DNA from 3 places in the Salinicoccus roseus genome. Region 2 is predicted to be linked to each of the others. Evidence: predicted binding sites of a transcription regulator. Region 2 holds the regulator's gene; each other region holds the start of a gene.
The links. The regulator Rex, encoded in region 2, represses fermentation and respiration genes when NADH is low (regulators of the CRP and FNR family bind a similar motif). The targets are predictions, from matches to a motif close to TTGTGAAATATTTCACAA.
Positions count from the first base shown of each region.

Region 1: a site for Rex is predicted at 4,271-4,288, ahead of pflB (formate C-acetyltransferase). Genes of this name have one in related genera too.
Region 3: a site for Rex is predicted at 3,209-3,226, ahead of ric (iron-sulfur cluster repair di-iron protein). Genes of this name have one in related genera too.

Region 1 covers NZ_RKQJ01000004.1:202,086-209,465, reverse strand. The annotation lists gene EDC33_RS12085 (TDT family transporter) at 1-416, opposite strand, end outside; gene EDC33_RS12080 (antibiotic biosynthesis monooxygenase family protein) at 549-986, opposite strand; gene EDC33_RS12075 (glycine zipper domain-containing protein) at 1,021-1,209, opposite strand; gene EDC33_RS12070 (antibiotic biosynthesis monooxygenase) at 1,362-1,688, shown strand; gene EDC33_RS12065 (LysE/ArgO family amino acid transporter) at 1,790-2,407, shown strand; gene EDC33_RS12060 (MATE family efflux transporter) at 2,453-3,799, shown strand; gene EDC33_RS12055 (TIGR04104 family putative zinc finger protein) at 3,855-4,163, opposite strand; gene pflB (formate C-acetyltransferase) at 4,341-6,590, shown strand; gene pflA (pyruvate formate-lyase-activating protein) at 6,619-7,374, shown strand.
Region 2 covers NZ_RKQJ01000003.1:345,351-352,730, forward strand. The annotation lists gene EDC33_RS10900 (M3 family oligoendopeptidase) at 1-170, shown strand, start outside; gene EDC33_RS10905 (prolipoprotein diacylglyceryl transferase) at 205-1,608, opposite strand; gene EDC33_RS10910 (MurR/RpiR family transcriptional regulator) at 1,820-2,656, opposite strand; gene EDC33_RS10915 (glycoside hydrolase family 32 protein) at 2,770-4,245, opposite strand; gene tatC (twin-arginine translocase subunit TatC) at 4,259-5,020, opposite strand; gene EDC33_RS10925 (twin-arginine translocase TatA/TatE family subunit) at 5,071-5,307, opposite strand; gene EDC33_RS10930 (redox-sensing transcriptional repressor Rex) at 5,348-6,040, opposite strand; gene EDC33_RS10935 (ABC-F family ATP-binding cassette domain-containing protein) at 6,118-7,380, shown strand, end outside.
Region 3 covers NZ_RKQJ01000001.1:889,713-897,092, forward strand. The annotation lists gene EDC33_RS04605 (DUF7916 family protein) at 1-258, shown strand, start outside; gene EDC33_RS04610 (helix-turn-helix transcriptional regulator) at 394-576, shown strand; gene EDC33_RS04615 (hypothetical protein) at 600-1,097, shown strand; gene EDC33_RS04620 (hypothetical protein) at 1,138-1,491, shown strand; gene EDC33_RS04625 (hypothetical protein) at 1,621-1,911, shown strand; gene EDC33_RS12620 (hypothetical protein) at 1,947-2,105, opposite strand; gene EDC33_RS12625 (hypothetical protein) at 2,214-2,390, shown strand; gene ric (iron-sulfur cluster repair di-iron protein) at 2,436-3,128, opposite strand; gene EDC33_RS04635 (PPK2 family polyphosphate kinase) at 3,336-4,196, shown strand; gene EDC33_RS04640 (dihydrodipicolinate synthase family protein) at 4,372-5,205, opposite strand; gene EDC33_RS04645 (DUF1028 domain-containing protein) at 5,409-6,095, shown strand; gene EDC33_RS04650 (hypothetical protein) at 6,278-7,380, shown strand, end outside.

The DNA of each region.
Region 1 (7,380 bases), on a different contig from region 2:
ACAAAAGTGACGAACCAGCCGGGATTGATATATTCGGACTTCAACCTGTTCGGCGCGACGAAGGTAAGGGTGAAGAAAGCCATCAGTCCAAAGTGGAGAATGATGGCAAGCCACCATACAACGAATATAAGTGGAGCATTTACAGTAAAATGGCCGAGGGTATTGCAGAGGACCATGAGTGACATGGGGAATGTCGGTGATATGGCTGCCACGACTGGATTATCGAGTGTTTTCAGGGTGTCTTTGCCCGTAACGGTAATCTTCATGAAGAACAGTAGCATCAGCAGTATGCCGATGCCTGTGAACGCCCATCCGATGGCAGTGCGCTGGATGGAGAAGAAGAGATGGCCGAGCGATACGAGACCGAGTATCAGTCCGCAGATCGATACAGGTATCTGGTTTAGGAAACGTTTCATGATAGGACACTTCTTTTCTGTTGATGGGAAATTTGTTATCAGCAAAATGATTATAATAAACAAGTCTACATAAGTAGGCCTATGCTTTCAATATGAAAAAGCAGTGATGGGCTGCATCACTGCTTGGTATTCCTATATATCTTCCAGTTGGAACCTTACGTTGAAAGACTGTTCCCGGTCGACAACTTCGCGATCGAGCCCGGATTTCGTCCCCCTCTTCCTGTGTGTCTCCCCATACTGTTTTGACTCTTGCCAGCCACGGAATGCCCCTTCATCCTCCCACAAGGTCAGAATGACGTAATAGGGACCCGATGATGCCTTCATTACACGAATGGCCTTGAAGCCATCGACTGTCGACAAATTGGACTGGCGATTCAGGAAGCGTGCTTCAAAGGGCGCTTCCATGCCGTCGTTGACATAGATGTTATTCAGTACACAGTATCCCCTGTTCTCCAGTTTCCCACTGCTTTCAATGACAGTATAGTGGGTCTCCTCAGACCCATGCTGGACTGCTGCCTTTTCTTCTTCTAGAATGATTTCATACTTTCCTTCTGCATCTTTAAGGATCATGCTGCCACCTCTGTATTCTCATTAGTTTTTTGTACTATTTCTTCCTGTGGTTCATGTTCGAAAGTACTGCTCCGAGGACTACACCAAATGCACTGCCAAAAGCGACGCCCATCGCAATTTCATCCATCGCAACACCAACGGCCGTCCCAATGCCTGCACCGAATGCAATGCCGACTCCTACGTAGGATGCATTCTTGTTTTCTTCTTTCGGCTTTTTATCCATGAAAATCATCCCCTTTGATTTCAGATATAAAGCGTAGCATTCATCCTGATCATACCATACTTCAATAAAAGTTTATTCTGTAAGCGCCCCGGGCATCCATGATATATTTGATGGGAAGAGATGGTTCAAATCACAAGGAGGTCTATAATCTTATGATCAAAGCAGTGAATGAGATACGTGTCAAAAAGGGAAGGGTGGATGAAGTGGCACCCAGGTTCTCGACGGCCAAATCGGTCCATACTTTCGATGGGTTCATCCTCATGGAAGTATTGATAAAGGAGAATACGGGTGAATATGATGTCATCGAAGTATGTACGACATGGGAAGACCATGCGAGCTTCGATGCCTGGAGGGAAAGCCGTGCGACGAAGAAAGCGCATGCCTCCGGCGGATCTGAAGAAAAATCGGAAGACAACCCGATTCTTGGCGCTGAACTTTCCATCTATGAAGTGTTCGTCCAGCATCATCCGGAAAAGTAGGTAGAGATTGAAATATGGTCATGAGAGCCATTCCACGATATAATGGAATGGCTTTTTTCAATTTCCTGGGCAATAATAATCAGAAATGAAGGAGAATGGATATGACTGCTGCACTGCTTCATGGCATTATACTGGCATTCGGACTGATACTCCCCCTCGGGGCACAGAACGTATTTGTCTTCAATCAGGGTGCATCCCAGCCGAGACTGCGGGGAGCGATTCCCGTCATCATTACTGCAGGGTTGTGTGATACGCTGCTGATCCTGCTTGCTGTACTGGGCGTTTCGGTCATCGTCCTGACAATGCCGGTCCTGCAGACGGTCATCTTCTCTCTTGGCATCATCTTCCTGCTGTATATGGGATGGTCGATCTGGAAGAGCGATCCGGCGAGCCTCAGTCAGAAGGAGGCGGCGATGTCCATGCAGAAGCAGATCCTGTTCGCCATGTCCGTTTCACTGCTCAATCCACATGCCATCATAGATACAATTGGCGTCATCGGTACAAGCTCACTCAGTTATGAAGGACTGGAGAAGATGGCTTTCACCACAGCCTGCATCGTCATTTCCTGGATGTGGTTCATCGGGCTTGCTGTAGTGGGAAGGACGGTGGGAAACTTCGATACAAAGGGTGTCTTCTTGAATGCCCTCAATAAGATTTCTGCAGTCATTATATGGGGTGTGGCGTTATATTTGGCGATACAACTGTATAATGGCATATAAACGATACATCAAATACTTATCATCATATAAACAGAAGGTGTAATAATGGCACATAACCAGCAGGATTTCACACGTGGACCGATACTCAAGTCGCTGATCATATTTTCAGGACCGATCATGCTGACGAACCTGCTGCAGACTTCCTTCCAGATTGTGGACAGCCTCTGGGTTGGGAACATACTTGGAGCATCGGCACTCGGGGCGGTCGCTGTTGCAACGACGATACTGATTACGGTCCTGTCATTCATATTGGGGCTCAATAATGCGGCCCTCACCATACTCTCGCAGCAGTACGGCAAAAAGAATGAAGCGGGATTCAGGTCCTATCTCAATGCATTCATCGTTACGATGACGAGCATGGCACTTGTATTCGGAGTTCTCGGGTTCATCTTTGCGGAACAGCTGCTGCTGTTGATCGGGACACCGGAAGAATTGCTTGGGCAGGCGAGAGTCTATCTGCAGATCAGCTTCCTGAGCATGTTCTTCCTTTTTGCATACAACTTCATGAATACAGTCCTCAGGGCGGTCGGCGACAGCAAGACACCGCTTCGGGTCGTATTTGTCGCCGTCATACTGAATGCGGCGCTGGCTCCTGTGTTCCTGATTGGATTCGGCATGGGCATCGAGGGTGCTGCACTATCGACAGTCGCCTCGCAGGGCATCGCTTTCCTCTACAGTGTCTACTACTCGGTGAAGCACAACCTGATTCCTTTCACAAAGCCAAAGCTGCCTTCCAGTAAGGAAGTCCGCCTGATCTTCAATCTTGGTGTTCCTGCCGGGCTGCAGATGGCCGTCATCCATGCGGGTGTCGCCGCCATCCTCAGTGTGGTCACCCAGTTCGGCGGCCAGACGGTTGCGGGCTTCAGTGCCGCCCAGCGGCTCGACAGCCTGATCATGCTGCCTGCAATGGCACTCGGTACCGCAGTGAACAGCATGGCCGGGCAGAACATCGGCATCAACGATTGGATGCGGGTCAGGCAGATTGCGAAAAATGCCGCCCTCTACAACTTTGGCCTCATGGTCGCAGTCGCAGTCTTCGTCATCATCTTCGCGGAGTTCGGCATGCGCCTTTTCATAGAGGATGAGGAAGCGGTGCAGTTCGGGGCCCGGTATTTGCGTATCGTCGCGCTCTGCTATCCATTCCTTGGACTGAACTTCGTCCTCAATGGCATCGTGCGTGCCTCCGGAGCGATGTATCAGGTGCTTGCCCTGAACATCATCTCTTTCTGGGTATTGCGGTATCCTTTGACTGCCATGTTCGCCTCCCAGTTTGGAGAAGTGGGCATCGGTATCGGCATGGGGATGAGTTTCATCATCAGCAGTGGAATTGCATTCGCCTACTACAATTTCGGCGACTGGAGGCATAAGCAGCTGTTTGGAGAAAGTGGATAGTATTCATTGATATATTGAAAGCTGCCTGGAAGGCGGCTTTTTTGTTTCCCCAAGTCTATACATTCCAAAAATCCCCATCATCCTTATCGGTGAGTTCAAAGGTGTGGATCTGCAAAAACAGTCCGGCAGCGAGTGTAATGGTGAAAATGGCCAGAAAGATACTCCAGGACGCATTAAAGAAGCCGGGCAGGAAAAATAGCAGGATCATGAGAAAGGTGATCACGCTGCTTTTCTTCCTGTAGCGCCAGGTCAGGTACTGCGCTTCCCCGCATTGGGGGCACGGCATCCCCCTATCAAATGAGAAGGACTTCCTCAACTTTTCCTTGAATGTCCATCGTGTGCCGCAATTTGTGCATCGTGTCATAACGAGGCCTCCTGTGTATTTGGATTAATTGTCTCATATTTACAGAAAAACATACAAATGGATAAATTATCATCGACGCAGAATTGACACATCTTTCTCCAATTTATATGTGAATTAATTCACGTTAGTGATATACTTTACTTGTGATATATTGAACAATCATTTGGAGGGATGTTCATGTTAAAGGAAAAGGTTCAAAGAACAGATGCGTGGGAAGGCTTCAGGTCAGGACGCTGGAACAGGAAAGTGGATGTCAGGGAATTCATCCAGCTGAACTATACATTGTATGAAGGAACGGATGAATTTCTGTCAGGCCCGACGGAGGCGACGGAACGCCTATGGAAGCAGGTGATGGAATTGTCCAAAGAAGAACGTGAACGTGGCGGCATGTGGGATATGGATACGAAGACCGTATCGACGATCACTTCCCATGATGCGGGTTACCTGGATGAGAAGCTGGAAACGATTGTAGGGGTGCAGACGGATGCCCCGTTCAAACGCTCCATGCAGCCATTCGGCGGTATCCGAATGGCGAAGGCGGCATGCGAGGCTTATGGCTATGAGCTCGACAAGGAGACGGAGAGCATATTCACCGACTACCGCAAGACGCATAACCAGGGTGTATTCGATGCCTATTCGAAGGAGATGCTGGCATGCCGCAAGGCGGGCATCATTACAGGACTGCCTGATGCATACGGCCGCGGACGCATCATCGGCGATTACCGGAGAGTGGCGCTTTATGGCATAGATTTCCTCATGAAGGAGAAGAAGGATGAATTCGACAGCATGACGACCGTCATGACGGAAGATGTCATCCGTCTGCGTGAGGAGATGTCGGAACAGTATCGTGCACTGGGTGAATTGAAAGCACTCGGCGAAATATATGGCTTCGACCTCAGCCGTCCGGCACAAGATTTCAGGGAAGCGGTCCAGTGGACATATCTTGCCTATCTTGCAGCGGTCAAAGAACAGAACGGTGCTGCGATGAGTCTGGGCCGTACGTCGACTTTCCTCGACATCTACGCAGAACGCGATCTTGCAGCGGGTGTTGCGACTGAAGAAGAGGTGCAGGAGATCATCGATCACTTCATCATGAAGCTCCGTCTTGTAAAGTTCGCCCGTACACCGGACTATAACGAGCTGTTCTCGGGAGATCCGACATGGGTGACGGAATCCATCGGCGGCGTCGGCATCGACGGCCGGGCACTTGTGACGAAGAACTCATTCCGTTTCCTGCATTCACTCGACAATCTTGGACCGGCACCGGAGCCGAACCTCACAGTACTGTGGTCGGAACAGCTGCCGGCGAACTTCAAGACCTATTGTGCAAGAATGAGCATCAAGACAAGCTCCATCCAATATGAGAATGATGATCTGATGCGGGAGAGCTATGGTGATGACTACGGCATCGCATGCTGTGTGTCCGCAATGAGGATCGGGAAGCAGATGCAGTTCTTCGGCGCCCGTGCGAACCTGGCCAAGACGCTGCTCTACGCGATCAATGGCGGAAGGGATGAAAAATCCGGTGTCCAGGTCGCTCCTGGATTCTCGCCTGTCACTTCTGAAGTGCTTGATTATGGTGAAGTGGATAGGAAATTCGACGAAATGATGGAATGGCTCGCCGGAGTCTACATCAATTCCCTGAATGTCATCCACTACATGCACGATAAGTACAGCTACGAAAGGATTGAGATGGCGCTGCATGATACGGATGTCCACCGTACGATGGCGACAGGCATCGCAGGATTGTCGGTCGTTGCCGATTCACTGTCCGCCATCAAGTACGCTACAGTGAAACCCATCCGCAATGCAGAAGGTATCGCTGTCGATTTTGAAGTTGAAGGCGACTATCCAAAATACGGCAACAATGACGCACGGGTCGACGACATCGCCATCGAACTTGTGGAACGCTTCATGACGAAGCTGAGAAAGCATAGGACATACCGCGACTCGGAGCACACCATGAGTGTCCTCACCATCACTTCAAACGTCGTCTACGGCAAGAAGACCGGCAATACACCGGATGGACGAAAAGCCGGTGAACCTTTTGCACCGGGTGCGAACCCGATGCATGGACGAGATCAGAAAGGGGCGCTCGCTTCCCTCTCATCCGTCGCCAAACTGCCGTACGACAGCTGCAGGGACGGCATCTCAAACACATTCAGCATCGTACCGAAATCCCTCAGCAAGGAAGAGCGGATACAGGAGCTGAATCTGGTCGGCATCCTTGATGGCTACGCCATGCAGCACGGCCACCACCTGAACATTAATGTGTTCAACAGGGAGACGCTGATCGATGCCATGGATCACCCTGAAGAATATCCGCAGCTGACCATCCGGGTATCCGGATATGCCGTGAACTTCATCAAACTGACACGCGAGCAGCAGCTCGATGTCATCGCACGTACATTCCACGAAAGAATGTAGAAATCATTAAAAGAGGCAGGGGTTTATTATGATTAAAGGGAATCTTCATTCTGTAGAAAGTCTCGGCACGCTCGACGGACCTGGTCTGCGCTACGTATTGTTTACACAGGGCTGTGTGCTCAGGTGCCTGTTCTGCCACAATCCCGATACTTGGAAGACACGGGGCGCCGCAAGAGTGGTGACGGCAGAAGAGATGGTTGAAGAGATCAGACCCTATATCCCCTACTTCAAAGCTTCAGGCGGGGGCGTTACCGTAAGTGGCGGGGAACCGCTTCTCCAGCTGCCTTTCCTGACCGAACTGTTCAAGTTGCTGAAGGCTGAAGGCATCCATACATGCATCGATACTTCTGCGGGATGCGCAAATGATTCGGAAACTTTCATGGAAGGCATGGAGGAGCTCCTCAAATACACGGACCTCATCCTCCTCGACTTGAAGCATATAGACAATGAAAAGCATATCCGCCTGACGAAGCGGCCGAATACTCATATACTCAAATTTGCAGAAATGCTGGCGGCGCATCATCAGCCTGTCTGGATCAGGCATGTCCTCGTTCCAGGTCTGACGGATGATGCGGAGGATCTCGTCAACCTCGGCAGATTCATCAATTCACTGGATAATGTCGAGAAGTTCGAAATCCTCCCCTATCATCAACTCGGTGTCCACAAATGGCAGGCACTCGGTGTGCCCTATGAATTGAATGATGTAGACCCTCCAAGTGATGCAGATGTCGAGGCGGCCTACCGGCTTGTGGACTTCAAGGGACTGACACCCGTAACAGCATAATATGAT
Region 2 (7,380 bases):
AAGCAGCCTGGGCCGACTATGTCGAGCTGTGCAAATTGGGAGGCTCACTGCCATTCAACGCGCTCGCAAGATCTGCGAACCTGACCTCCCCATTCGAAGACGGCTGCCTTGAATCGGTCGTCGGTGAAGTTAAAGACTACTTGAATTCCATAGACGACAAATCACTATAGAAAAATCCCCATTCTTCGGAATGGGGATTTTCTGTTATTTGCATTTTTTGCTGTTCGGTCTTCTTGTAATGAAGAGCAGTATCGCTCCTGCTATCAGAAGCGTCGTACCGTACAGGATGGTATAGTCCGTCTCTCCCGTATCCGGGAGTGATGTGCGGTCTGTTGAAGCCGTGACACCCTCTTCATTCTTTATTTCTTCTTCTATTTCGATGATATCCGATTCATCTACATCTTCTTCAGGCATGATCTTCGATGACATCAGACGATTGACCCTCTTATCAAGGAGGTTCAACTGCTCCTCAGAAGTACCTGGATTGAGCGAAATGCCTTCCAGAATATTGCCATGATCATAACGGTAGTACTTCTGTACACTGCCACTTCGATCATCAGCCGGCTGCGCCACTTCCGGTTCCCGGGGTTGCCCTTCCTCTGACGATATCTCAGGGACAGCCGCTTCCCTTCCATCTTCTACATCTTCACCGGCTGGATTTCCATCAGAAGGTTGAGTGGATTCTCCTGTCACTTCTTCCTTGGTACCGTCCGCTTCAACCGATGCTTCAGATGTGGCCTCCTGGACTGTCGCTTCTTCCGTCGATTGCTGCAGCGTATCTTCCTGCGCCGGTTCTGTCTGTGGTTCTGTTGTCGGCTCCTCTTCTGAAGGTGCTTCAATTGACGGTTCTGCCGTCTCCACTGTTGCTTCAGATGTGGACTCCTGGATTGTTGCTTCTTCCGTCGAAGATTCAGTCGTCTCGACTGTTGCTTCCTCCGTAGACTGCTCTACCGTCGCTTCAGGTGTGGACTCTTCCACCGGTTCTGATGACGGCTCCTCAATGGGTTCTTCTGCCGGTTCTTCCATCGAAGATTCAGTCGTCTCGACTGTTGCTTCCTCCGTAGGCTGTTCTAACGTCGCTTCAGGTGTAGACTCTTCCACCGGTTCTGATGACGCTTCAGTGGAAGGCTCAGCGGTCTCCATCGGTGCTTCCACCGTCGGTTCCTGGACCGTCTCCTCCTGAGTTGGCTCTTCAGTCGGCTCTTCCGCTGGTGCTTCAGAAGTTTCCTCCAATGTCGGTTCTGGGACGGGTTCGAGGCTGCCGTTCTCCTCAGAAGCAGGCTCTGCTGTCTGGCTTTCATGCACAGGTGGTGTTTCATCAGTTTCTTCTTCAGTGTTGTACTCTGAGATTGCCTGCTGCTGGACTTCCCTTTCCGGTGCACTCTCCGGCGACGATTCTACCAGCAGTTCCTGCTCCGCTGCTTCTTCAGTGGCTGCTTCGGCATTTTCTTCATTGGAAATCGATTCTGCAGATGCTTCTGTACTTTCCTCTGTGGTCGAAACAGCATCTGTTTCATCAGCTTCTATTACTGTATCAGTATTATATGTGAATATTGCAGATGCAATCAGAAGGGATGCGATACTTGATTTCATCAGTTTTTCTTTCAAAATAATTCCCCCATCGGCTATGCCACCATTTAACAATATACCCATTATATTTGAAGGCAGCAGAGGTATCTACCAATTTTCCATCTTGTTACATAACCTTAATATAGGGACGGGATTCGGGATGAATATTTCAATAATATTTCAATATGGTAAAGGTTGAAGCGGCATCTCCACCACATTAAAAATCCCCTTCATAATTGAAGGGGAATGATCAGTGGGTGACATCGTATGTCTTGATGATCGTATCATATGCAGAGGCGCCAAGTTCCCGGCAGATATAGAAGAACAGCACATCACAGATGACCAGCTGCGCGATGCGGCTTGTCATGTTCATATATTGTATATTCGTCTCTTCTTCAGTGATCTCTATCGCGATATCGGCGTTCCTTTTTGCGATGGAAGCATGATTCTGTGTCAGGATGATCGTTTTGACCCCGAGCTTCTTGGCCAGTTTCACAACTTCCACTACTTCTTTCGTCTTGCCCGACAAAGTGATGAGGAAGAGTACATCGTTCTCCTTTGCATTGGACAACCGCGTCATGCACAGATATTTATCGGCGGTAAAGAAGGCGTTTATATTGACCCTATGTAGCTTCTGTTCGAGTTCATTCCCAACATTCGCCGAATCCCCGACCCCGAATATGAATGTGTTCTCCGATTTGGCGAAAAGATGGGCCGCCTCCTTCATCGCCTTCCTGTTGACGATCTTTTCAGTATTATAGAGTGCCTGGATGGTATTTTTGAATACTTTATCAAAAATATCCTTATGCGTGTCCTGTTCAAGATCGATGACCCTGGAGATGTTCTCCTTTTCCAGCGTATGGAGTTCCTTTGCAAGCTCCACCTTCAATTCCTTGATGCCTGCAAGTCCGATCCTCTTGGAAAACCTGACGATCGCCGCGTCACTGGTGTCGCTGTTTCTCGCAATGTCCTTCACCGGCATGTTGATCACTTTCGTGGGGTTGTCCAGCATGAAATTTGCAATGCGCTGCTCCACTGGGGTCATATATTCAAATCGTTTACGAATCTGGCTCAATACCGAAAACATGTCTTCCCTCTCCTCTCACCCTAGCTTGTGTAGATTAATAATAACAAAATAATCAATCAATTATAAGCAGAATTGAAATTAATTTATGTTTGAATACTGAAATTACATTTACTCTACCTATGATCGAGCACCGGTTTTAAAGACAGCTGCTTCAAACTGTATCTGGTCATCTTGACATGGCAGCTTCCGATTTCCGTAGATACCTCCATGCCCGTCGCTCTATCGGAGGGGAAGATGCGTGCCGTCATTACCGCTTCCCCGTCATTGGCGAAGATTTCGATGCTTGAGACATCAACGAATATATGAAGGCTTGCAAGCGGAGAATCAAGAACAACCTTCCTGTCTGTTCCGTCCACATTCTCGGGCATTGCACCGCTGAAGGCCGTATCCAGAATAAGTGTCTGAGTATCCGTCTCATAGATCAGGCTCGTCTGCTCCCTTCTGCTCACCCTCAGATCGATATGGATGCGGGTCGCGTCGTTCTCAAGGATATCCATGACGAGTTCGTAGCTGTCCCCGTAGAAATCCCTCACTTTTTTTGGGCGGTGGTTGAAATAACCTTCAGCGGTCATCTCCGCTTCCCTCAGTTTCCTGAGTGACGCAGCCGGCCTCTGCTTCAATCTCCCTTCCTCAATCGACAATTCGCGGGGCAGGGTCAGACAATGCGACCAAGCCTCCCCGGTCGGATAGGCCGTCTCCTTCATCCCCATCCAGCCGATCATCAGACGTTCGCCATTCCCATTGCGGAGCGTCTTTGGTGCATAGAAATCGAAGCCATGGTCCAGTTCATGGAACGGGCCATGGTCGAGTGTCAATGCTTCGCAGTCCGCCTCACCGATGATATAGCCCGACTGATAGATGTTCCAATAGTTGTTCCTGTACTTGTCGAGCCCCTGCGGACAGAACATGAATACCTGGTGGCCGTCCAATTCAAAATAATCCGGTGCCTCCCACATGAAGCCGAACTGGTCGAGTCCGGTCTTCAATTCACCCCTGTACTCGAAAGACGAAGGTGTCTCCCCTTCAAAGACGAGGAGGCGGCCGTAATCTTCCGGGGAAGCGGCCCCGAGCAGCATGAAATGCCTGCCATCCTCATGCCAGACTTTCGGATCCTTCATCAACCAGCCGTACTCGGGCGGTACGCCTTTGATGACCGGTACCGTCCTGCCCGGATGAAGGGCACCAGCCTGTGTTGTGAAGGGGGTATATTGCTGATACACCGTGTTCGAACGCACTTCAGTGTGGTAGAGGTGGATATCTTCTTCCATTACAAAAGCGGAGCCTGAATAGGCTCCGTCCGACAACATCTTTACTATTCCCCTGTTCTCAAAATAAACAAGGTCATCCGAAGTCACATGATATAGGCATCTCGTTCTTTTGTCGGCAAAGGGGGACCATTGATAGAAGATATGGTACAAGCCCTCGTGGTGGACGAATCCGGCAATCGAATTCATGCTGCCGGCGATGGGCTGTACATGGTATTTCTGCCTCCACTGGTCATCCTGTGCCTTTTCAAGCCGTTCATTCAATGAGTCATTGTCCGCTTCTCCCAACGCTTTAAACGCTTCAGTGTTCGAATCGAATTTCACCCTGAATACCTCCCTAGTCGGAATCCAAAGATTCTTCTATTGCCTTCTGTTCTGCCTTCAAATGCCTCCGATAGCCGATTTTTGAAATGTATATGCTGATTTCGTATAGTACGATCATTGGTATCGTCAGCATGATATGCGTCATCAGATCTGGTGGGGCAATAAGCGCCGCAATCACCAGCAGGATGAAATAGGCATACTTTCTGTTCTTCTTTAGGAACATCGGTGTCAACAGGCCAAGCTGTGTCAGGAAAAGCACCAGGATCGGCATCTGGAATATGACACCGAATGGCAGGACTGTCCTGAAGAGGAAGCCGAAATACTGGTTGATGCCGATGGTCGTCTCGATTCCCATATCTTCCGAAAGCTCGAAAGTGAACTGGATGATATAAGGGACAAGTACGAAGTAGCCGAAAGCCATGCCGATCAGCATGAGGATCATGACGATCGGTATGTAGCTCAGCGTCAACTTCCGTTCATTTCCGTACAATCCCGGTGCCACAAATGCCCACAGCTGGTACATGATGACCGGCAATACCACTACAAGACCGATTATGACGATCACGAGCAGATAGATCTTCAACGGGTCCGTGACCTGGAATGCGTGCATTTGGATCGACTCTGCCCATGGGGCATTCTGCATCTGGTATATCAGTGGCTTGGAGAGGAAAAACCCTATAATCAACGCGCCGACAAAGAAATACATGACAATGAGCAGACGCTTCCTCAACTCTTCCAGGTGCTCGGTAAATTCTTTTTTTTCCGAGTCTGTCATCTTACTTTTCACCTCTTTAAAAAAAGGTGGCTTTCGCCACCTCCAAATCTCTATACTTTTGTTTCTTCAGCTTTTTCAACTTCAACTGCTTCAATTTTCTTCGGCTGCTTTTTTCTCTCGAGTTCTTCTTCTTCGTCATCATCGTCCGTAGCAAGGCCCTTGGTTGCGTCTTTAAATTCCTTTAAAGTGGAGCCCATTGCGCGTCCGAACTGAGGAAGCTTCTTGGGTCCGAATATGATCAATGCTACCACAGCGATTACAATCATACTTGTCGGCCCTACTGCCATAAGCGTCCCCGGCATAAACATTTCGAGCATATTACCCCTCCTAGATATGTTTCATATAAAAGAATAGCGCCTGCAATTCAACACTCAAATCTATATTGTGTACATAGATTCCATCATTTACGTCCAATCTGATAGGTGTGAAGTTGAGTATACCCTTGATGCCCGCATCTACAAGCCGTTCAGCCATCGCCTGGCTGACCTCTGCCGGCAGGGTGAGTATCGCAACGTCTATGTTATGTCTACTGACCATATCTTCAAGTTCATCTGGATGATATACTAATGTATCGTTGATGGATGTTCCAACAATTTCATCATTGCTGTCAAAGGCGGCAACTACGTTCATTCTATCATTTATATTACTGAATTTGTAGTTTAATAACGCGCTGCCCAGATTGCCGGCACCAATGATCGCAACATTCTTCACTTCATTCCCCTGGATGTGTTCCATGAAGAAGTTCAGAAGGCTTTTGACATTGTAGCCGTACCCTTTTCTGCCAAGCTCCCCAAAATAGGAGAAGTCTCGCCTTATAGTGGCAGAGTCAATATCCAATGCCTCACTGATCTCTCTGGATGAGACTCTGTCCACACCGGATTTTTCAGAGTTCTTAAAAAATCTATAGTATAAAGGGAGACGTTTCATAGTTGCATTTGGGATTTTCTTTTTACTGTTCAAATGTCCCACACCTCGTTTATTACACTCTGTTGATATATTATAGCATATCTCGATTTTCATAGTGTAGTCAATGCCGTTTAATTTCATCGTTTTTTTAATTTATTTATTGTAGACTTGAAGAAAGTGAGGTAATGAATATGATAGTGATGCAATTGGGAAATGTAAAGAAATCATTCGGTACAGACATGATTTTTGAAAATATAAATCTTGAAATAAAAAAGGGCGAAACCGTCGGCATCGTCGGGAAGAACGGTGCCGGAAAGACCACGCTCATGAAAATGATGGCAGGCGAACTTGGGCTTGATGAGGGCCAGATCACCACTCCGAAAGGCATCTCCATCGGCTACCTGACCCAGCAGATGACACTGGAATCCTCCCAGACTGTGCGGGATGAAATGATGCGGCCGTTCTCGCACCTGCTCCGCATCCAGGAGGAAATGCAGAAAGTGACGACCTGGCTGGCAGAACATGACTACGACGATCCTGCCTACAGCGAGCAGGTGGAACGCTATGATACCCTGCAGAATTCATTCGAGTCGCAAGGAGGGTACACGATCGATGCACAGATCAAGACTGTCATCACCGGACTCAATTTCACCAAGGACGACCTCGACCGCAACGTAGATGCATTCTCGGGCGGCCAGAAGACACGCCTCGCCCTGGGGCAGATGCTGCTGTCAAAACCGGACCTGCTCCTTCTCGATGAACCGACCAACCACCTGGACATGGACACCGTGGCTTGGCTTGAACAGTACCTGAACAGTTTTACGGGTGCAATCGCAATCATCAGCCATGACCGCTACTTCCTCGACCGCACGGTCGATAAGATCTTTGAGGTGGAGATGAACCGCGGGACACTCTATCACTCGAACTATACAAAGTACGTGAAGGAAAAGGAAAAGAACTACAGCCTTCGCATGAAAGCCTATGAACATCAGCAGAAGGAGATCAAACAGCTCGAAACCTTCGTCGAAAAGAACATCGCACGGGCTTCGACGAGCAATATGGCAAAAAGCCGCCGCAAGAAGCTTGAGCAGATGGACCGGATGGATACGCCGCAGATCGACAGAAAAAGTGCACGCTTCTCCTTCGATATAAAAAGGGAGAGTGGAAACGATGTCCTCCGTATCAAGAGCCTCGACATCGGATATGAAGAGACGCTGAACAGCGGCATCACCCTGAACGTCGATAAGGGGGACCGGCTGGCGATCATCGGTCCGAATGGCATAGGAAAATCCACGCTCGTCAAAACCATTGCGAAGAAGCTGCCCCGTCATGCGGGAGAAATCATCTACGGCACGAATGTCTCCATCGGCTACTATGACCAGAAGCAGGCCGAATTCACCTCCAACAGGAATGTCCTCGAAGAACTGTGGCATGAATATCCGAACATGAATGAA
Region 3 (7,380 bases), on a different contig from region 2:
GCACAGAAATATGTTTCATACGTCCATTCAAAAAGCGCACTCGCCATGCTCACCATCGGGACCAGCCAGGAAGGCGCGGATGAATCGACCATCCGGCAGATTGCCCTCGCCGCCAAGATGGCCGGTGCAGACATCCATCATATCGGTGATGCAGGATTCTACGGCATCGCGGTACCTGAGAACATCATGGCTTATTCCATCACCATCCGGGGGCGCCGCCATACTTATGTACGCATGGCCCGCTCCATCCACCGCTAGAATCTCTGGGAGTTGAATGTTTATACTTCTTCTTCCCGGGTACTTGTATACTAAAAGTAATATATATTTTACATTTAGAAATTTATTTATTACATTTGAATTGAAAGAGGTGATTTCTTGGCGAAGAATCTGAAGATGAAGAGCGCACGTGCCAGCCGGGATCTCACCCAGAAAGCACTGGCCGAACAGGTGGAGGTCAGCCGCCAGACAATCAATCTGATCGAAAAGGGGGAGTACAACCCTTCATTGGCATTATGCATTAAAATCTGCAAGGCACTTGGATGCACATTGGATGACCTCTTCTGGGATGAATATTAATAAGTTAAAGGATGGAGATTTTCATGGAACATCTGCTCAATCGGTTCATAGGGGATGAACGTGCAAGAAAATCAGCTGGCAAGGCCGCCATCACCACCCTGCTGCTCATGTGGGCTTATATGATTACCCGCATGCTGCTTGTGGCGATGGGGGTATGGGAAACCGACATGGTGATGAACGATCTATACTTTTTCATGCTGTCATTCATCATATTTACCACTATATCCGTACGTGATGAATCCGATGCGTTGATATATTCTCCAATAGTGAAAAAGGAACTTCCCTATAAGAAAGGCCGTTTCTTTGGCCGTTTTGGCATCTACTTTATGGAATCCATCATCGGTGCCATCTTTATGACACTTGTTGAACTGCTCGTAAAGAGCCTGATTGCAAGCAGTTTCAGATTTGACCTTTTGATGTTCATCAGCAGCATCATTGCCTTCACCATTATCCTAATATTTGTTAACATCGTGTTAGGAGAAACAAGAGTAAGACGCTACCGCAAAATGGAAGAGGAATAAGGAGGCAACGTCTATCAGCAAGGTTCGACCGCTACAGATTATGGGCTATGGTCTTATCGGATTTGCGCTCATCATGGACCAGTTTCCGCAACTCCCCTTTGCCACATGGCAGACGCAGCTGATTAATGCATTATGTATTATTGCGCTGATTTATATGGTCACAAAGCTCAATGATGGAGACTCGGAGGAAGAGAAGACAGATTCATGGATGGAGGAACTGAACTATTATTTGTGCATATTCGGCTTCATCACCTTCCTGAATCTGATCGGCGGTGAGTCTTCGATCGGTCTGGACTTCGCCAGTGAAGGGTTCTGGTTTGCAGCCATTGGGGCATTCATAAAAATCTACGGGACATACGAGGCCGGTAACCGCTCCAAAAGACAGCTGAACTAGCATCGCATACTACTTAACAAAGGGGGGGGTGAGGACATCACGATTCAGAAGATACTTTCAGCATTTGTAGTCATCATTTTTTCAGTCGCCATCATTCTCGATCAGTTTCGCACACTGCCCTACTCGAACATGCCTGTAATTCTCACCCTGTTTGGCGTCATCATCATTCTGGCAATCATCGGCAGCTTATTCGGTCATATTGACCGGAAGAAGACAGGGAGGAAACAGGAGGAATCATGGCATAATGTACTGATTTTCGAATTATACTTCATATCACTCATACTTATACTGACCCAGCTCGGCGGGGAATCCCGATTCGGCCTCAACCCGGATTCCGGCCCTTTCTGGATACTTCTGTTCTCAACCACACTCAGCGTCTTCTTTTCCTATATTCGTGAAAAGAAGATGGCAGAACAATAGAAAGCACAACCGGATTCGGTTGTGCTTTCTTTTTTCTAGCGTATGAACAGGTGTTTAATGAACGTGCCTACCATCCAGAGCCCAAATTCGATGAAGCCCTCAGGGTGCCTCTGGATTTCAAGCCTTGAAGGCACATAATCATTGTGCGCATGCGTCCCAACGTAGCCATCCGGTCCATTATAGTTCCGGTGCATCCTCATACCCCCTTTGATTCATTATACCCTTTCCTCCGCCATCCAAAAAACATTTCTGAATATTATGTAAAATATAGAAGGAAATCACCATACATGAAAGGACACCCCATGAACAATAAATTATTCGATGACAAGAAAGTCCTTCTCGGTTTTGCGCTCTCCTTCCTCCTCAGCATCACCGCCATAATACTTGCTGCAAATGACATCGGCTACTGGATCGTCTGTGTCCTCCTGGCATTCATCCTGCTGTTCGCAAGCACAACCAGGGTCCAAAAAAGACAATGAACACAAAGAATCCCGGGAGATTGCTCCCGGGGTTCCCCATGCCTCTTATATTGCTTTTCTGACACGTTCGAACAGCTCATGATTCTCAAGATGCACGTGATCGAATGTGTCCTTTTCAAGTTTCTCTAGCCGTGCATATACAAGCTTGTACGTGCCACAAGCATTCGCATGCGGCGTAAAGTCGCTTGTTATGTCACGGATCTCCTTCAGGATATCTCCCACTGCTTCATGCTCCCCTTCGAGTTCACTGACATGCGGACGCACTTTTTCGGCCAGTTCAGGTGTCGGATTCTCCATGAATTCGATGATCATCGGGAACACATTGTGATCCTCATCCTCCGTATGTTCGATCATTTCATTCTTGAGCGTCTTATACAGTTCCTGGATCCTCACGAGATGCGGTTCGTTCGGTCCATGTTTGCGAGCAAGCTTCGTCACGTATGGTGTAAGGGCGGCGAACTCGTCCATAAGTTCCTGGTGGTACCTGTTCTGGATGAACTTCACGATCCCCTTCTCATCCAGATATTTCGGCTGGATGCCAGCCTCTTCATGCTGCTCGATACTGTTGATCTCTTCAATCATGCCTTCGAGGTCGAGTCCACGTTCCTCCACTGCCTGGGAAATCGGCATCTTGCCGCCACAACAGTAGTCTATTCTATTTTTCCTGAATATATCTGCACTCTTCGGGATGTCTTTGACGATTTCACTGACCCACATTTCACGGTTTACTGTAGTCATATTAACCCTCCTGGTTTAAACATACATTTTAAATACATGTTTAATATACCATATCATAATATGTTATGAAGTCCTTTCCAATGTGAAGTCTTGAACATTTAGTGACAGCGTTTCCCATGGAAATGAACTTCCCACTTCATGCAGTTCGGGTTTAATCACATGTCTTCAGGGTACATTTCTATAAAAAGTCCAAAGGAGTATTTTTAGATGAATATAAAACCATATAGAGTACCGCAAGATGAAAAAGTGAACCTTTCTGATTATCCGACAACAGAGGGTAAAAAGAAGGAAAATGAAACCATCAGGGATGAAGTCGTCCCGCCTCTCGTAGAAAAACTTAAAACTCTGCATGAGAAGCTGAATGCAGAAGAGAAGCACGGCATTCTCGTGGTTCTTCAGGCATTGGATGGCGCCGGGAAGGATGAGTCCATCAGCTACATCTTCTCCAACCTGCATGCTCAGGGCGTGAAGACCACCAATCTCAGCAAGCCATCTGAAGAAGAGCAGAAGCACGACTTCCTATGGCGTCTGCAGCCGGCAATCCCAAAGCGCGGAGAAATCGGGATACTGAACCGTTCCCATTATGAGGATGTCATCGCACCGCGTATCCATGACCAGTTGGATGACGAGGACATTCCCGAAGGCCACGACAAGGATTCGATCTGGGAGCTCCGCTACCGCCAGATCAACGAATTCGAGAAGTATCTCAGGGAAAACAATATACACGTGGCCAAATTCTTCTTCAACATGTCTAAGGATGAGCAGAAGGAACGCCTTCTTGACCGTATGAAGAATCCCGACAGACAGCACGAGTTCTCCTTCTCCGACTATGAGGAACGTCAATATTGGGATGACTATCAGAAGGTCTTCCAGGATATGCTCGACAACACATCCACAGACTATGCCCCATGGCATGTCCTGCCCGCTGATGACGAATGGCATACCCGCCGCCTCGTGAATGAGATCATGATCGGTCTGCTTGAAGAGATCGATCCAAAGTTCCCGGAAATGACCGGCGAAGAGAAAGAGAAGCTTGAAGAATATATAGATAAACTTGAAAATGAATAGTGGAGAATATGTTGATGCTCTCACCACCAAAGCCCTGCTTTGGTGGTTTTTCATTAAAGCTTGATTCCCATCCCTGTATACCTGCTTTCCATAAAAATAAAAATCCCGCCTCCACTTGGAGACGGGGTCGAACAATCATTTCCCTCTTCCCTTCCACATCTTTTTTAAACTGGCATCATCCCTCTGCATTGCCGATCGGTGCCCTGCACCTTCCCATCGATGCGTCTGCTTGATTGAGCAGCCTTTTCAGGTTCACGACGGCATTGCCCCTGTATACCTGCGCCATGATTTCCTTCACCCGGTCCTCCTCTCCTGCACCGGCGTCCTCTCCGGTGCGGAGGCTTTCGAACCAGTTCCTTATTTCCAGCGGGGCCACATTCCCTGCAATGGAGGACAGGCGGTCGTATCCGTAGGCAGTCTTCTCCCGGAGATCCTCTTCCCCGCCGGCATAGAAATAAAGTTTTGCTCCATTCACATCTTCTTGAACCTGTTCGATCTTCTTCCTGTCCCCAGCATCCTTTATACCGATCACAGCATCCTGCCGGGCAAGTTCGATGATGCTTTCCGCCGACAGGTCGAAGCCTGTGCGTCCATGGTTATTGTATAGGATGACAGGCTTCCCGGCCAGTTCGATGATGCGCTTCGAATAGGTCAGCGCTTCCGCCTGTGACGGTCGTATATAAGGCGGATACCCGAGCATGACGCCTGCTATTTTCGTCTCCCCCACTGCCTTGGCCAATTGCTCCGCCTCCTTCTGGCGTATGGATGCGACACCGAATATGATCTCCATATCATCGACGAGTGTGCCCTCAGATTCCAGCGCCTCGACCATCTCCAATTTTTCCTGGAGGTTCAGGCTGTGCTGCTCCCCGGTCGTTCCAGAAACAAGCACCGATTTGACGCCCTGCCCCTTCAGATTCCTGATATGGTCCATCGTCCCCTTGATATCGAGGGATTCATCTTCGAAAAAGGCGGTCGGTACCGCAACATGAAAATGTTCTTTCAGCATTTTAATTTCTCCTTCATCATTTAGTCAGCATGAATGGATGCCTTCGTGAAGCGCTTCAACAGCTAAAGTGTAACACTCCATCAGATTTTTTCTACAATATGAGGCGTTTTGCGATGATTAGGATGCATACAACCTGGCTATTTATATAATACAGGTGGTTTATGGGATAAAACCCACATCCTACATATAAGGGGGATTCATATATGGTTGAACTCAATACATTTTCCATCACGGCACGGTGTGCCAGGACAGGCCAGCTCGGGGTCGCGGTTTCGACGAAGCTGCCCGCGGTCGGCATGCTGTGCCCGTTCGGCAGGGCCGACACCGGTGCCATTGCGACCCAGTCATTCGTCAATCCATACATCGGCATCCAGGGCATCAAGTACCTCTCCCGCGGGATGACCGCGGAAGAGGCGATGGAGAAGATCATCGCATCAGAGCAGGACCTTGAACTCAGACAGTTTGCGATCGTCGACCGGCACGGCGGCACCGCTGCATTTTCGGGTGACCGTTGTGTCGGCTACTATAACCATTTTGAAGGGGACGGCTTCGTCGTCGCCGGCAACATGCTGGTAAATGAAAAGACGCTGACGGATATGAAGCGCACATTCGAAATCCATTCCGATCTGGAGCTCTCCGAGCGTCTGCTGCGTGCGCTCCAGGCCGGTCAGAAGGCAGGGGGTGACAAACGTGGAAAGCAATCTGCGGCACTGAAGGTATATGGCGTGGAAGACTACCCGCTCGTCGACCTCCGTGTCGATGAACATGAAGATCCGGTAACAGAACTCGCCCGTATCTACGATGTCGCCAGAAAAGAGCTCTTCCCATTGTTCCCGCAGATGCCGACCAAGCAGAATCCGGGAGGCAGCTTCGAACCGGATAAAATCTAGCCAGTACACAAGGGAAAGGAGGATAAGCCGACCGAAACGACAGGTGAAGAGGACATGGTGGAGTCGACTGACGAGCCAGATGCAGATTAACCGAGGCACTTCCGAAGCTTTAGGGGACGGGCATCCGGTCACATGCAACTCTGGGTGCAGTCCAGCAATGTCAAAATATAAAGGGGTATTTGATGAAGAATCTGCTGAGTCTGCCACTGATGACATTGATGTTGCTTATGCTTGCAGGATGCGGCGGTAATGAAGATGGGGCCGAAGACGCGATGCCCGATATTGAAGAGGAGACGACCGAGGAAGTCACCACTGAAGAAGCCGCAGCCGGCGGTACAGGCAATACCGAAGATAATGAAGCGTCAACAGAAGAATCCCAGGAGGAAACGACGGAAGAAAGTGCATCCGATTCAGGCACTTCTGAACCTTCCACGGAGGAAGGCGCGATGGGCGGTGCTTCTGCATCCGGCCCATATGAGCAGAACATGGTGCAGAACCCTGCGGGTGAGCAGTGCATCATGAACCGGCTCGCTGCGGAATATTGTGATGGCATCACCATGCAGGAGAAGTTCCTCGCCTATCATCACCTGACCTTCACCAACGAACTGCCGATACCGTCGAACATCGGCTGCCTCGAATGTATGGTCGATTATTCATTCGCAGTCATGGACGGCAACCAGGAACCCATCTCCAAAAATGAAGTCGATCAAAAAGGGGTGCCATTCAGTCCAGAACTTGAGACTTTCATGGAATCATATGCCTATGAACTCGCCAACTTCTTCAATGGCCACCCGAGTGCACTGCTCGAATATCTGGACCGGGATGGTCCGGCGATGTGGAACATTCACGACAACCGGCTCTCCGGCAACTACGCAGACCATACCACCCATTCGGTTGATGTTCAGAACATCGAAGATATGGGGGATGGCACGTATAAAGTCACCATGTACCGTGAGTATGAGCATGTCACCTCAAAAGGCATCGGAAGCGGTACTGTAGAATATACTGTCAATGAAACCCCGCATGCATTTGAGATCGTCACCTTCCAGGCAGTGGACACTGCTTCAGATGATGCTTCGACAGGTGGTTCCGGTGGCGCCGTCTCCGGTCCATATGAGCAGGATTTCGTACAGAACCCTGCCGCCGTCGACTGCATCCTCAGCCACCTGGCGACAGAGGAATGTGAAGGTTTCACGATGCAGGAGAAATTCCTCGCCTACCACCATCTGAACTTCACAAATGAACTGCCGATATCACCGAACATCGGCTGCCTCGAATGCATGGT